DNA from 3 places in the Paenibacillus sp. Lou8.1 genome. Region 3 is predicted to be linked to each of the others. Evidence: predicted binding sites of a transcription regulator. Region 3 holds the regulator's gene; each other region holds the start of a gene.

Region 1 (4,833 bases), on a different contig from region 3:
AAATCCGAGTGACTGGAAAAAACAGGGATGATTTACAGGCGATCATTCAATTGCTACGTAAAGCTGATTTGCCATTGGAGCTTCAATTTACAAACATGAAATAAAGCCGTTTTCCCTCATATATTTTGTAGGAAAAAACGTTGCTTGATTTGCGGCAGGTTATTTTGACATGCGTTTTGCGCCATATTATACTTGTAACGAAAATGCAGACAATTCAGGTGTATAGCGCTCGTCGAAAGCGATTTACATAGGATTGAATTTAATCCGAAAACTGCCATTTGTAATCAAGTACGATAATCAGGGGAGAGTGTGTTGTGAATTTACCCAACAGAATTACAATAACGCGGATTTGCCTTATCCCGGTGATGATGCTGGCTTTGCTGGTGGACTTTGATTTTTATCCGCCGCCGATTGAGATCGGAGCTTTCAAGCTGCCGTATAATCAGCTGATTGCGGCTATCATTTTCCTTGTAGCAGCCAGCACGGATGGTCTTGACGGATATTTGGCACGTAAAAATAATATGGTCACCAATTTGGGCAAGCTGTTGGACCCCCTTGCTGATAAGCTTTTGGTAACCGCTATTTTGGTTTCCTTGGTAGAAATGGGGAAAATTGATTCATGGATTGTCGTTGTGATTGTTAGCCGTGAGTTTGCGGTTACGGGGCTGCGTCAGATTGCCTTACTGGATGGGTCTGTGGTTGCTGCAAGCAATTGGGGCAAATTAAAGACGATCATCCAGATCGTTGCTATTGTAGCGCTGCTCATTAATAATTTCCCGTTTGTTTTTCTTGGTATACCGTTTGATTTAATAGCGATATGGGCAGCAGTGTTGATCACCATTTATTCGGGTATTGATTATTTCGTGAAAAATATCCATTTGCTGAGCTCCTCCAAAGTTTAACAGGATAAATTTTATGGAAACAGCAATAGGGACTAAACTTATTGCTGTTTCTTTATATAATTCCCATCATATTCGCAGTACAGGAGGAAGAATTGATGAAAGCTGAAATAATTGCAGTAGGAACAGAGTTATTGCTCGGACAAATAGTGAATACAAATGCTCAATATTTGTCACAAGAGCTGGCTACAATTGGAATCGATGTATATTTTCAGACTGTGGTTGGCGATAACATAAATCGGCTTCAGGAAGCGATAAGAATTGCTCAGAAGCGTGCGGATATTATTTTGTTTTCCGGCGGTCTGGGGCCGACTCAGGATGATTTGACGAAAGAGGCGATAGCGGCTGTATTGGGGCGGAAATTGCACATAGATCGTCTTGCAATGGACAAGCTAGATCAATTTTTCCGTAACCGTGGGGTAGAAATGACCGAGAATAACCGCCGGCAGGCGCTTTCTATTGAAGGTGCTACTCCGCTTGAAAATGAGACAGGGCTAGCTGTGGGCGACGCGATTGCACAGGACGGTAAATTTTATGTAGTTTTGCCTGGACCGCCTAAGGAACTCAAACCCATGTTTGCAAACCATGCGAAACCTTGGTTGCTTCAGCAGGCATTGAGCGGTGAGGAAATGCCAATTTATTCGAAAATGCTAAAATTTGCAGGGATCGGTGAGTCAGCTCTTGAAACCCATTTGTTAGATCTGATCCAATCCCAGACAGATCCTACGATTGCTCCTTATGCCAAGGAAGGGGAAGTCACGATCCGTATATCCACCAAGGCGGCCAGCGAAAGTGAAGCATTAATTAAGCTGACAGCTACGGAAGTAGAAATTCAGCAGCGTCTTCCGGAGTATATGTATGCAAGCGAGGATGTTGCGCTGGAGAAGGTTATCGTAGATCTAATGGCCAAACGCGAACTCACTGTGAGTGCGGCAGAAAGCTGTACAGGTGGAATGCTGATGGAACAAATTACTTCTATACCTGGCAGTGCTGCTATGTTTCAAGGTGGCATCGTGTGCTATTCCAATGAAATGAAGATGAAGTTACTCAACGTGCCTTATGATTATTTGGAAGGGGACCATGCGCCAGGCGCAGTGAGTAAGGAAGTAGCCCTTGTGCTTGCAGAGCAGGCGAGAATGATCATGGATAGCGATTTTGGACTTTCAGTTACTGGTGTAGCTGGGCCTGGGTATTCCGAACGGAAGCCAGTCGGTCTAGTGTATATTGGCATTGCTGAACGCGACAAGGAAACGGAAGTACATGAACTGAGACTGAGTGGCAACCGTGAAACAATCCGACTGCGATCAGTTAAAGCAATCCTGTACAGATTGTGGCGCAGGCTGGTAGAGAACGAGAAACTCTCTTAAACATCTATGTACAGTGTGACTCGTAGAGTTGTTTTAGATAGATATTCATGGTATAATCATCTTATCGGAAGAACCGTTGCAAAGCCTTTTGCCAGCGGTTCTTTTTTTGTTTTAAGAGACAGGTGTAATTATAGAAGAGAGTTGTACGAATAAAAAAAACGAATGTATGTTCGAAAAAATGCTTGGCAAGCGTGTCAAAACAAGGTATTATTAAAGTACAAACAATGAAGGATGTGAGTTTATTGTCAGATCGTCGTGCTGCGCTGGATATGGCGCTCCGTCAAATAGAAAAGCAATTTGGTAAAGGTTCCATTATGAAGTTGGGTGAGTCTACCCATATGCAAGTGGAAACGATCCCCAGTGGTTCGATTGCTTTGGATATTGCGTTAGGAACGGGCGGCTTTCCAAGAGGCCGGGTTATTGAAATATACGGACCGGAATCATCCGGTAAAACGACAGTAGCTCTTCACGCTATCGCAGAGGTGCAAAAAACAGGCGGACAAGCCGCCTTTATCGACGCCGAGCATGCGCTTGATCCGTCGTATGCAAGCAAGCTGGGTGTCAATATTGATGAGTTGTTACTATCGCAACCAGATACAGGAGAGCAGGCGCTTGAGATTGCCGAAGCCCTTGTACGTAGTGGAGCAGTAGACATTGTAGTTGTTGACTCCGTAGCGGCACTTGTGCCCAAGGCAGAGATTGAAGGCGAAATGGGAGATTCCCACGTTGGTCTTCAAGCACGTTTGATGTCTCAGGCATTGCGTAAGCTTTCTGGAGCTATTAATAAGTCGAAAACCATTGCTATTTTTATTAACCAGCTACGTGAAAAAGTAGGTGTTATGTTCGGTAACCCTGAAACAACACCAGGTGGACGTGCCTTGAAGTTTTACTCTACGGTACGTTTGGATGTTCGTCGTATTGAAAGTTTGAAAATGGGTAACGACATTGTGGGTAACCGCACACGTATTAAAGTCGTGAAGAACAAAGTTGCCCCTCCTTTCCGTCAGGCTGAGGTGGATATTATGTACGGTGAGGGTATTTCCAAAGAAGGTAGCTTGATCGATATCGGTACGGAGCATGACATTGTCGACAAGAGCGGAGCCTGGTATTCCTACGAAGGTGAGCGCCTTGGTCAGGGACGTGAGAATGCTAAACAATTTTTGAAGGAAAATCCGAATATTGCTAGTACGATCGAACAAAAAATTCGGGTGGCCAGCAATTTGATTACGACGGTTGCTCCGCCTACAGAAGAAGAGTTGGCACAGCAAGCGAAGGAAGAACAGGAATTGTTGGAGCTTGAATAAAGCTTGGTGAATCCTGGTTTGTGAACTGGGGCCAGGGTTATGGCACCGTCCGTTTGAATAGCATGATTCTGATGCCCTGCACAGTTGTGCAGGGCATTTTTGCATCAACTAAAATCTGCTTTGTCAGCGGAATCTAACTTTGCGTAGCAGGTGTTCAAAGGCTGCTTTCGTGAATTTCAAAGTGAGGGAAATATATTGCAGTTGGACGATGAAGATGAATACACTTCGGAAGCAAATAAGCAACAAGGGATTTCTCTTTTTCCGGATCATGAGGAATTGATGATTACTAGGGTAGAGCAGGGACAGGGACGCAAACGTGGAAGGTATATCATTCATTTTGGTCCGTATTCGCTGTCTGTATTAGAAGATGTAATGATCAAGTACAATATGTTCAAAGGAACGTCATTTGATAAAAAAGAACTGGAAGATATCGTTCTGGCAGATGAAAAGCAACAGGCTTATGTACTTGCGCTTCGCTATTTGGGGCGAAAGCCTCGCACACGTCAGGAAATTGCCCAACGTTTGTTACAAAAAGAACTGGATCAGTCTGTTATTGACGAAGTAATGGTTCGACTGCAAAGGGAACAACTCGTAGATGATGATTTATACGCCCGCCAATGGGCAAGGCAGCGCATAACTAGCCAACGTAAGGGTAAGATGTGGGTTAGGCAAGAACTTCGTCAGAAGGGCATCTCTAAAGCCTCTATTGGCGAAGCGTTAGGTGAGATCACCGATAATGAGGAGTGGGAGAGCGCTTTGACGGTCGGACGTAAGAAATGGAATCAGATACGTGGTGATATAATGGAGAAAAAAAGGAAAACCTACCCTTTTCTCATGAGACGAGGATATTCGGGGGATATGACACGCCGAGTGGTCAATCATCTCACTGCGGCCGAGCATGACGTTGCTTCAGATGACGAGGAATTGTTGCAGTGGGAGGAATAGTTGCCAAACGGCTGCTGAACCTTTGGCTAGTATGAACGGATAGGATGAGCTAGTTATTACAGGGAAAGCTGCATGGTAGTCTACTAATGTTTGCATTCCCTTGACAATGCCATTTGTCAAATAATAAAATATATATGAAACGATACTTGTGGAACGCCCTTTTTCCTTCCAAAAAAGCGGAATCCACGGGTGAGTTCTCATCGCCAAATAACAAGTGATGCCGCTATGCCAGGCGGAATTGTACATGTGAAAGCATGTGCATATGAAATGAAACGACCTTGTGTCGTTGTCTTAGTTTGACGATCAAAGTAAATGTGA
Region 2 (4,833 bases), on a different contig from region 3:
ATTGTACAGCCTGCGGACGGCTGAGCCCATTGGAGCCGGATGAAGCTCCGGCAGACACATACTGGCGGCTGGGGACAGCTTCACTCCACAGGACGGCAGTGCTCCAGCAGAGCAGTGAGCCGCAGAGCAGCGGAACAGCCAGCTTGCCGAGCTGGAGCCCCATCAGCTCGGTGGTCAGACAGGTGCCGATATTGGTGCCGAGAATGATGCCGAGCGTGCGGCCGTAGGTCAACAGCCCGGCGTTGACCAGTCCGATCGTTAGCACCGTTACGGCGGTGCTGCTTTGCAGCAGGGCGGTAATGCCTGAGCTGAACAGCATGCCCCGCCAAGGGGAAACGGTGGCGCGGTTCAACCAGCGGGTGAGGAAGGGGCCGGCCAAATGCCGGAGGGCTGCTTCCATCAGCTTCATCCCGCCCAAAAAAATAAACAGCCCACCGCACAGCGGGAGTATAACATGTATAAACACGGGCATAGCCCCCTTTTCTAGGTGAAAATACTTATGTAACAGCCTATGATCTGTCGGGGACAGCCATGACAAGCATGGCCGAGCTGTTTTTTTATAGAACGATAATTTTTGTAGTATCTTCACAAGCTTTAAAAGCGTGACGTCGATATACAGGCGGGCAGTAGCGGAGCGGTTCATTTGAATCTGGAGAAGCGCCAGCGTTCGCCTTTGCAACGGGATTCTTACCTTTAAATGTGTTACCTAATTCCAAGAATCCCGTTGCAACAGCGATCGTAAGATCAAATGATCCGCGGAGCCGCGCCCCTATCGAACAAAACGTTTTAACACTTTGAGTAATTCAAGAATGGGAGTGAAGGATTTTGCCTTCAGTAATATTAGAACGCAGCCGTAAAAAAAGGCTGGAGCACGCACACCCTTGGGTGTTTAAAAACGAAATAGCCAAGATCGAAGGGAACCCAGAGGCAGGCGATTTGGTCAGTATCGTTAACCATCAGGGGCGTTATTTGGCGACAGGTTACTATAATCCGGCTTCACAAATTACAGTACGTGTGATGTCCTATGAGCCGCTGGAAGCAATGGATCAAAACTTTTTTGCCCAACGCTTTCGCAAATGTCTGGAGCACCGCGAACGTTTTGTGACCGGGGGAGACGCTTATCGGTTGGTGTACGGCGAGGCTGATTTTTTGCCTGGACTGATTGTAGATCGATTTGGTGATGTGTTGGTCGTGCAGTTGTTAACGCTTGGCATGGATCGGCGCAGGGAAGAAATCAGGGATGCGCTCGTTGAAGTATTGGGTCCTGTTGGTATATATGAGCGCAGTGATGTATCCATCCGAGAGCTGGAAGGATTGGAACAAACAAAGGGTCCTTTGTACGGTGATTGCCCGCGTCATGTGGTGGTGACGGAAAATGGGCTGCACATCAAGGTTGATATCGTAGAGGGCCAGAAGACGGGTTATTTTTTTGACCAGCGTGAAAATAGAGCGGCCATAGCACCGTTGATGACAGGTTGGGGAGCACGTAGTGGAATTACGCTACAAGAAGTTGCTACAGACTCAGGGGACGCTGGCACAACGGTCATGAAGCCAGTGAATAAAAGCGGTAAGGTTGTTGAATTTCCATTCTGGGACGGCGCAACCGTATTGGAATGTTTTTCACATACGGGAAGCTTTACGCTCAATGCATGTAAACATGGTGCTAAAAAAGTAACTTGTCTTGATATTTCTGAGCATGCGATTGAAAGTGCGCGGGATAATGTCAAGCTGAACGGTTTTGAGGAACGCGTCGAGTTTGTCGTCGACGATGCTTTTCAATATTTGCGCAATCAAGTGAAAGGTGTAGAGGAACGCAATGCACGAGCCGGGGGCAAAGGAGATACATCCAAGCCGCTGACAGCAGGTGGCGGACGCACCTTTGATGTGGTCATTCTCGATCCGCCAGCCTTTGCCAAAACAAAGAACGCTGTCAAAGGAGCTACACGTGGATACAAAGATATCAACCTGCATGGGATGAAGCTTGTCAATGAGGGCGGCTATCTGGTGACAGCGAGCTGTTCGTTCCATATGCGGCCAGATCTGTTTTTGGACACCATTAAGGAAGCGGCGGCAGATGCCGGCAAAATCCTTCGTCTGGTAGACTGGAGAGCGGCTGGTAAGGACCATCCTCAAATTTTGGGTGTGGAGGAAGGCCATTACTTGAAATTCGCCATCTTTGAGGTGCGCAGCCGGACACAGCTTTAGGTTTCATACAAAGTCAAAGTCAATCGCCTTTTTGGTGATTAAATAGGTAAAATAGACTCATTTTAGGTATAAATCAGTCCTGTAGAGAAGGCATGCACCAAGCCAACCTGCGGGACTGATTTATTTTTAGGGGGGGGGTGAATTGCTACAACATGGCAAACGTACGTTCTTTTCTCCCTTGCCTGATATGCTATACTGTTTAATAGAATGTTGTTCGTTGGAAAGGAGGCCGCATCATGTCGGTCCGCTTGTTGATTGGCCGCTCTGGTAGTGGTAAAAGTACGTTAATCCGCAATGAAATGACGTCTATGTTACGCGAGGAGCCGCTAGGTAAGCCTATGCTGTTACTTGTACCGGAGCAATCGTCATTTGCTTCCGAGCATGCGTTACTTACAGAAGCCGGAAACGGTATTCAGGGGTCGGTGCGCGCCCAAGTGATGGGATTTCATCGTCTTGCCTATTTAGTTATGCAGGAAACCGGGGGTTCAGCACTGGTGCCTGTAACGGAAGAAGGCAAGAAGATGCTTTTATATAAAATTATTCGTCGTCGCAAGGATGAACTGAGCTTGTTTAAGGATTCGGGAGACCAGCTCGGCTTTGTGGATCGGTTGAATACATTGTTTACGGAGCTAAAGCAGTATGGAAATGATACTCGGTCTGTACCCGAGCAACTGGAGCGAATGAACGCTGTGGGAGAGTCAACTCCGATTTTGCGCGGCAAGCTCAAAGATATCAGTCTAATCTATGAGGATTTTGAACGAGAGCTGACGCTTAAATATATAGACGGTGAAGATACGCTGCGCATGCTGGCAGAACAGATTGCGGAGTCTTCCCTTGTGCGTGGAGCAGACATTTGGATGGATGGCTACCGTAGGTTTACACCACATGAATACAAGGTGGTGGAGCAACTTATGCTGCATGCCTCTTCGTTGACGGTGGCGCTGACTTGCAACCGCAGCTACGAGAGCGGACAGCTTCCGCATGAGCTGGATTTGTTTCATCCTTCGGCGGCTACGTATGTAAGACTCAAAGGAATGGCAGACGAGCTGATGATAGAGACGCAGACACAATTACTGCGCCCTGATCCGTTGCCGAGATTTAAGGAGCGTCCAGCGTTGGCATATTTGGAGGCTAACTTTGAACATCGTACAGGGTTACGGAATCAGGAACAACGGATGCGGCTGCAGCAGCTACGAGAGCAGTGGACAGAAGAACAGCCGGAGGGCATAAAACTGTACGCTGCGGCGAATCGCCGTGTAGAGCTGGAAGGGGCTGTACGCGAAATGCGCCGTCTGGCCCGAGATGAAGGCGCGCGTTACCGGGAGATGGCTCTGTTTGTACGTCATATTGAAGATTATGAGCCATGGGTGGAACCGATATTCAAACAGTATGAGGTTCCAGTATTTCTGGATCAGCGAAGAAGTGTATTACATCATCCTTTGGTGGAATTGATTCGGGCTTCGCTGGATATCGTGCAGCGGCGTTGGCGATATGAGGATGTATTCCGTGCGGTCAAAACAGACCTTCTACTGCCGCTGGACGGTCGGGTGAGCCGCGAGGAGATGGACCGTTTGGAAAACTATGTTCTAGCCTGCGGAATACAAGGCAGCCGTTGGACAGATGGTCGGCCGTGGCAGGCTGTGCCCAGCTTGTCACTGGAGCTGGAGGAGCAGGAACGGAACCGTAGGCGGGATGAAACGTTGGATTTGATGGAGCTATGCCGGGATGTGATCGTGACGCCTTTACGTGCGTTTGAGAAACGTGTGGGCAAGGCACGAACTGCACTTGAGAAGTGTGAAGCGGTATATCTGTTACTGGAGGATGCAGAAATCGGCCACAAGCTGGACGCCTTCATTCATCAGGCAGAGGAAGCAGGAAAACCTGAGCAGGCGAAGGAGCATCGTCAGGTATGGGATGCAGTGCTTGAACTACTGGATCAAATCGTCGAAATGATGGGTGATGAGAGGCTGGATACCTCTTTGTTTGCGGGTGTGCTGGAAACGGGATTGGCCGAGTTCCGTATGGGACTTGTTCCGCCAGCTCTGGATCAGGTTCTGGTCGGAAACACGGACCGTACACGTGTGTCCGGTATTCAACATGCCTTTGTGCTAGGTATGAACGAAGGTGTGATGCCGGCTGTATTCCATGAGGACGGTGTGCTGAATGAGCAGGAGCGTATGGCATTAAACGAACGAGGCGTAGAGCTGGCGCCGGATATGACAAGACGTCTGTTGGACGAACGTTTTCTCGCTTATACGGCCCTTACCTCAGCCGGTAAAAGCCTGTGGATGAGCTATGCAGTTACTGATGAAGAAGGCAAGTCATTGTTGCCGTCTGAGTTAGTACGACATGTGCGGCACCTGTTTCCTAGTCTGGACGAACGTCCGTTGGCTGGATACCCTTTGCCTGGGGATGCTTGGACGACGCAATGGGAGTATGCTTCTCATCCGTCCGAGGCTTTGCCGCAGCTCATTGCGCAATTACGGCATTGGCGACGTGGCGGTGACATTTTATCTCCTTGGTGGGAGGTATATAACTGGTATGCAAGCCAGCAAGGGCGTGAGAAGGACAAGCTGCGTCAGCTGTTGACCTCACTTTTTTATGAGAACCATGCCGAAATGCAGAAGG
Region 3 (4,833 bases):
GCTTAAACTTATAATACCAAAAAATCGCTTTTTCATGGGCTGTGGAAAAATTAGAATATAGCATAGTATCAACTCCGCCGATAACAAAGTTATTTTTAGCATAGAATCGACAAGCTAAAACATTCACATCCTGTGTTTCAAGCATAAGACCAACAAGGTTATTCTGCTTAGCCCACTCGGTTGCTTTACTCAATAAGGCTGCTCCGATTCCCTTGTGTCTCCAGTCTTTAGCGACGGCAATATCCTCAATTAGAGCAAAGCGATTCCAATTAGTACAAAGTTTAATTTGCCCAACACAGTCGTTCTCATCATAATATAAAAAAATAGATTTTCCTTGTTCATCAATATAACTGATGTCAACGTCATCATCCTCATACTGTTTAAAATATGGTTCGGGGAAACTTTCTTCTATATATGTCCAATTATCGTTCTCGTATTTAGGTATAATCCTTCCTGACACAATAAAGCCGTTATTCTCATTTGACTTCTTAAAATCTCCCATATTCGAAAGTGACATTTTAATTATCATGGCTTGTCTCCTCCTGGTTTAATTTCTCTATGCACACTATTCTAAAAGAGAACCACCTTTTCCTGTCTGTTAGATTTATAAAAAGAGCAAAATTGTAGCGACTGTTCAACTATGTGTGATATTCTACGATCTCGTCCGCTTGCTTCAACGATTCATAGCAGTAGTTAGGTGTAGCGTTTAACACAAAAAAAAGCAGGAAGAATCCTTCCTGCTTTTGCTTGAAAACGATTATTAACGTCTGCGTTGTCTATCATTCACGCTAAACAGATTAACAGCCAGTGCGTTACCTCTTGCACGCGCAACGGCTCTTTGATTCGAACGGATGTTTGATCTTCTTCTTCTCAAATCACGTCTGCAATGTCTTCTGCTCATATGATCACCTCCCTTCAAGGAAATGAAGGTACGGATGAATCTTAGTGGTGTTTATGCTTACGCTTGGAAATCTTGATATTCAAGGCATTGGTTGCTAGTGCATTTCCGCTTCCTGTTTTAGCAGCTGCGGCTTGAAAGACTTTAACGACCAGATATCTGTTTTTCCCGATGCGATGCTTATACGTTTTAACTCTATTTCTGATCATCTGCATATCTCCTTTGCTTAGGTCTGCTATATACTATGTCAATTGTGATAGTAATGTATCAGCATAAATCTATTAAAAGCAAAAAGAAGCTGGTACCTATATTACTAATGGTTAACAAAAAACTCATGCGAACCTGTCTTCGCCATGTTGCAGGAGAATGTTACAGGCAGGTCGGCATGAGTCTAATAGTGTAGATAAATAATATGCAGTTTAGTATAAAAATTATTTACTATTAAGAGTGTTAAGTTTTTTCTCGTAGTACGCCTCTTGAGCAAGAATATGATTCAGTTGTTCAGAGAGCAGTTTATATTCTTGGCTGTCTTCTGGGTAATTGTTTCTTTCGGAAATTACAGCTTCGAGTTGCTTTTCTAAGTACCTGAAATGGATAAGTATTTGTATGTACTGAATACGATCGTAGGTTGTTATGTGTGATCTCAAGATCAGTGGGTGATTATTTGAGATGAGGAGGCTGATTTTATAGTAGAAACAATAGGAATAGGTTGCTGAAATTAAAAAATAGTTGTGAGATACATAGTAAACACAATAACAATACAAAACCGGCTTACCCTAGGCAGCCGGTTTTGTATTAGTGGTTAGAATAACGGGGAAGAAAGAACGAGAAATCAGTGGAAGTCCCGGAAGAGTCCTACAACCTTGCCCAAAATGCTGACGTGTGTCAGGCGAAGCGGTTCAAAGGCTGGATTTTCAGGTTGAAGCCGGATATGATCTTTTTCTTTGTAGAAGGTTTTAACTGTAGCCTCGTCTTCATCTGTCATAGCTACAACAATATCGCCATTATCAGCGGTCTGCTGCTGACGTACGATTACATAGTCTCCGTTAGCAATCCCAGCCTCAATCATGCTTTCGCCTACAACAGATAACATGAATATTTTATCCTCACCAACAAAGTGTTGGGGAAGAGGAAAGTAATCTTCAATATTTTCTGTCGCCGTAATAGGAAGGCCAGCAGTTACTTTGCCGACGACGGGGACACGACTAATGGAGTAATTAATCAAGTTGCTGTTATCCGATTCGTCTTGACCGAGTAACTCAATAGCCCGTGGTTTTGTAGGATCGCGTCGAATGAGTCCTTTTTTCTCTAAACGATCCAAATGACCGTGAACCGTAGAACTGGAGGCCAATCCGACAGCCTCGCCTATTTCGCGTACAGAAGGGGGGTATCCCTTTAGACGCACTTCATTGCGGATAAATTCAAGAATGGCCTGCTGGCGGCTCGAAATCTTAGACATACCGTATCAACCCCATTTAGTAACGTTTGGGAAAATTATAGCATAGAACCTCCGTTCGTACAAACATAAGTTCTAAATAATCCCTAAAAATAATCGCGAACTTTTGTTCTCTTTTCTATTGAACAAAACAAATGTTCGTGTTATATTGTGAAAACATAAGAACAAACGTTTGGAGGTCGCAGCCAATGATGAAATATAGCACTTATCAAAGTATTTTTCCGATGAATTCAGAAAATTTGCAGGAGACCCGAAAAGAGGGTAGAGCGCATTTTATGCAAATTATTACTAATACTCTTTTACTTAAGCTTCTTATTTTAGTGATTGTTGCTTGGATTGCAGGGGCAGGTGTACTTACGGTTTTCGCGGCACCTTCAGCTTCCCAGGAAGAAGTGACTAAACTGACCGTACAACCTGGAGATACGTTGTGGGAGATTGCCGCAAATCATAAACCGGAACGAATGGATACACGGGTATATATAGAAGGAATTGTGCGGATTAACGGTTTAGAGGATCGGGGAGTACAGGCAGGTCAGGTACTCAAGCTTCCTAACTTCTGACCTATAGACTATTAGAGCTTGTCAGGGAGCGTAATGCGGGAGCCTTGACAAGCTCTTTTCTACATGTCAAAGTGTATTATATCTTTGCTTTTATGGAGGGGACATAATTTGGATATAGACAGCTTGGTACAGCGCATCAATGAATTAGCGCGCAAAGCAAAATCCGAGGGTTTGACGGAAGAGGAAGCCACAGAGCGCGCCAATCTTCGGGAAATTTATTTAGGTAACATTCGCCGTAATTTTCGGCAGCAGCTTGAAACAATTGAATTTGTGGACGATGATACATCGAAGGGAAATGACGGGCTGAAGCATTAATGTTGTTAAAGCGCCCAAGCCTGCAATTTGCCTTTTGTTTTAGGTACCGTTCTGGGTATCTATATAGATCAGCTTTGAGGCAATTGTTTTATTGTAATATATCTGGGAAGGAATTGAGAGATGGCCCGATCATTTGAAAGAAAAGTACGCAAAAACACAGCGCATTTAAATAAATCGCGCAAAAAGCAAGGCATTCAAACCATTAACGGCGCAGGTTCTGCAATGGATATTTTCCGTGGCCGTAACATTACTGTGCCAATTATGCTGGCTGGTCTTTCTGTATTGTACATGCTTATGAGTTACTTTTTGACTAAGACTGGCATGCGAGGGATGGATTGGCTTGTATTCGGCCTGTACTTGATGCTGGCTGTTATCTTTTTCATCCGTCGTCCTTATCTGAAAGTGGGAAAGGATACTCTCTACATGCTGAAAGGTGGTAGAGAACGTCCAATGACGGCTGGGGACATGAAAGCCATCAAGATTGAAAAGGGTTACGTAACCGTTGAAAGAAAAGGTAAGGGCGGTAATTTCATTTTCACAAAATCATTAGGTCGCTATGACACGGATGCCATTGCAGAGCGACTTGAGAAGTTTGCGCTATCCAATCAGATACAGGTGGACAAAAAATAACTGATTTAGCCTGTAGCTCTTTAACAAAGGCCGTATGATGTTATTTCATATAACATGCTGCGGCCGCTTGCTTAATATGGGCACACATAACGATTCAAATACTTAACCGAGCAAATAGGTGTACATATACTGTGGAAAGAGAGTGGATAATTCAGATGACGATTCAGGCGGTAATGTTTGATCTTGATGATACCCTTTTATGGGATGAACGTAGTGTAGAAGAGGCATTTGATGCAGCGTGCCAAACAGGCTCCCGTGAAGCAGGCGTTGATCCGAAAACTCTGGAGGAAGCGGTACGTAAGGAAGCACGCGCTTTGTATGAATCCTATGAAACCTTTAGTTTTACTCAAATGATCGGCATTAACCCGTTTGAAGGATTGTGGGCGAATTTTACAGCAGGTGAGCAACCTGAATTCCGCCAATTGGAACAGTTGGCCCCTGTTTATCGAAAGGAATCATGGCGCAGAGGACTCCAGCAACTAGGGATAGATAATGAGAAGTTGGCGGAAAAGCTGGCTACCCAATTTGCTTCGGAAAGACGCGCACGTCCACATGTATATGAAGAAACGTTTGAGATTCTAGAACAATTGAAGGGACATTACAAACTGTTATTGCTGACAAACGGCTCCCCTGATCTACAACAGGAGAAACTGGATGGAGTTCCTCAATTAGCTCCTTTTTTTGATCATGTTGTCATTTCAGGTTCTTTTGGTCGAGGCAAGCCTGATCCATCTATATTCCAGCATGCTTTGGGGCTTCTTGGTATTGAGCCTGAACATGCTTTAATGGTAGGAGATAAGCTGACGACTGATATTCAAGGAGCGTTGGCAGCAGGTGTACACTCAGTGTGGGTGAACCGGAACGCTAAAACCAATACCACAGAGATCAAGCCGAAGTTCGAAATCAAGCATCTGTCTGAATTGGACGGAATTATTCAAACGTTAAAGTAAGAAATCCATAGTCTTTAGAAACGA

The links. Region 3 encodes LexA, which represses DNA repair genes until DNA is damaged. Its sites were predicted from a motif close to CGAACATATGTTCG; they were not measured.
Region 1: the regulator LexA is predicted to act here: its motif matches at 2,426-2,439, upstream of recA (recombinase RecA).
Region 2: the regulator LexA is predicted to act here: its motif matches at 2,362-2,375, upstream of addB (helicase-exonuclease AddAB subunit AddB).

What each region holds. Positions count from the first base shown of each region.
Region 1 covers NZ_JANAVN010000001.1:535,770-540,602, forward strand. The annotation lists gene NLX78_RS02580 (YajQ family cyclic di-GMP-binding protein) at 1-104, shown strand, start outside; gene pgsA (CDP-diacylglycerol--glycerol-3-phosphate 3-phosphatidyltransferase) at 315-902, shown strand; gene NLX78_RS02590 (competence/damage-inducible protein A) at 998-2,266, shown strand; gene recA (recombinase RecA) at 2,509-3,570, shown strand; gene NLX78_RS02600 (regulatory protein RecX) at 3,766-4,515, shown strand.
Region 2 covers NZ_JANAVN010000006.1:89,561-94,393, reverse strand. The annotation lists gene NLX78_RS10225 (Na/Pi cotransporter family protein) at 1-466, opposite strand, end outside; gene NLX78_RS10220 (class I SAM-dependent rRNA methyltransferase) at 826-2,205, shown strand; gene addB (helicase-exonuclease AddAB subunit AddB) at 2,442-4,833, shown strand, end outside.
Region 3 covers NZ_JANAVN010000002.1:245,679-250,511, reverse strand. The annotation lists gene NLX78_RS03965 (GNAT family N-acetyltransferase) at 1-529, opposite strand, end outside; gene NLX78_RS03960 (hypothetical protein) at 761-901, opposite strand; gene NLX78_RS03955 (hypothetical protein) at 943-1,107, opposite strand; gene lexA (transcriptional repressor LexA) at 1,731-2,357, opposite strand; gene NLX78_RS03945 (LysM peptidoglycan-binding domain-containing protein) at 2,546-2,914, shown strand; gene NLX78_RS03940 (DUF896 domain-containing protein) at 3,023-3,229, shown strand; gene NLX78_RS03935 (hypothetical protein) at 3,350-3,859, shown strand; gene NLX78_RS03930 (HAD family hydrolase) at 4,015-4,809, shown strand.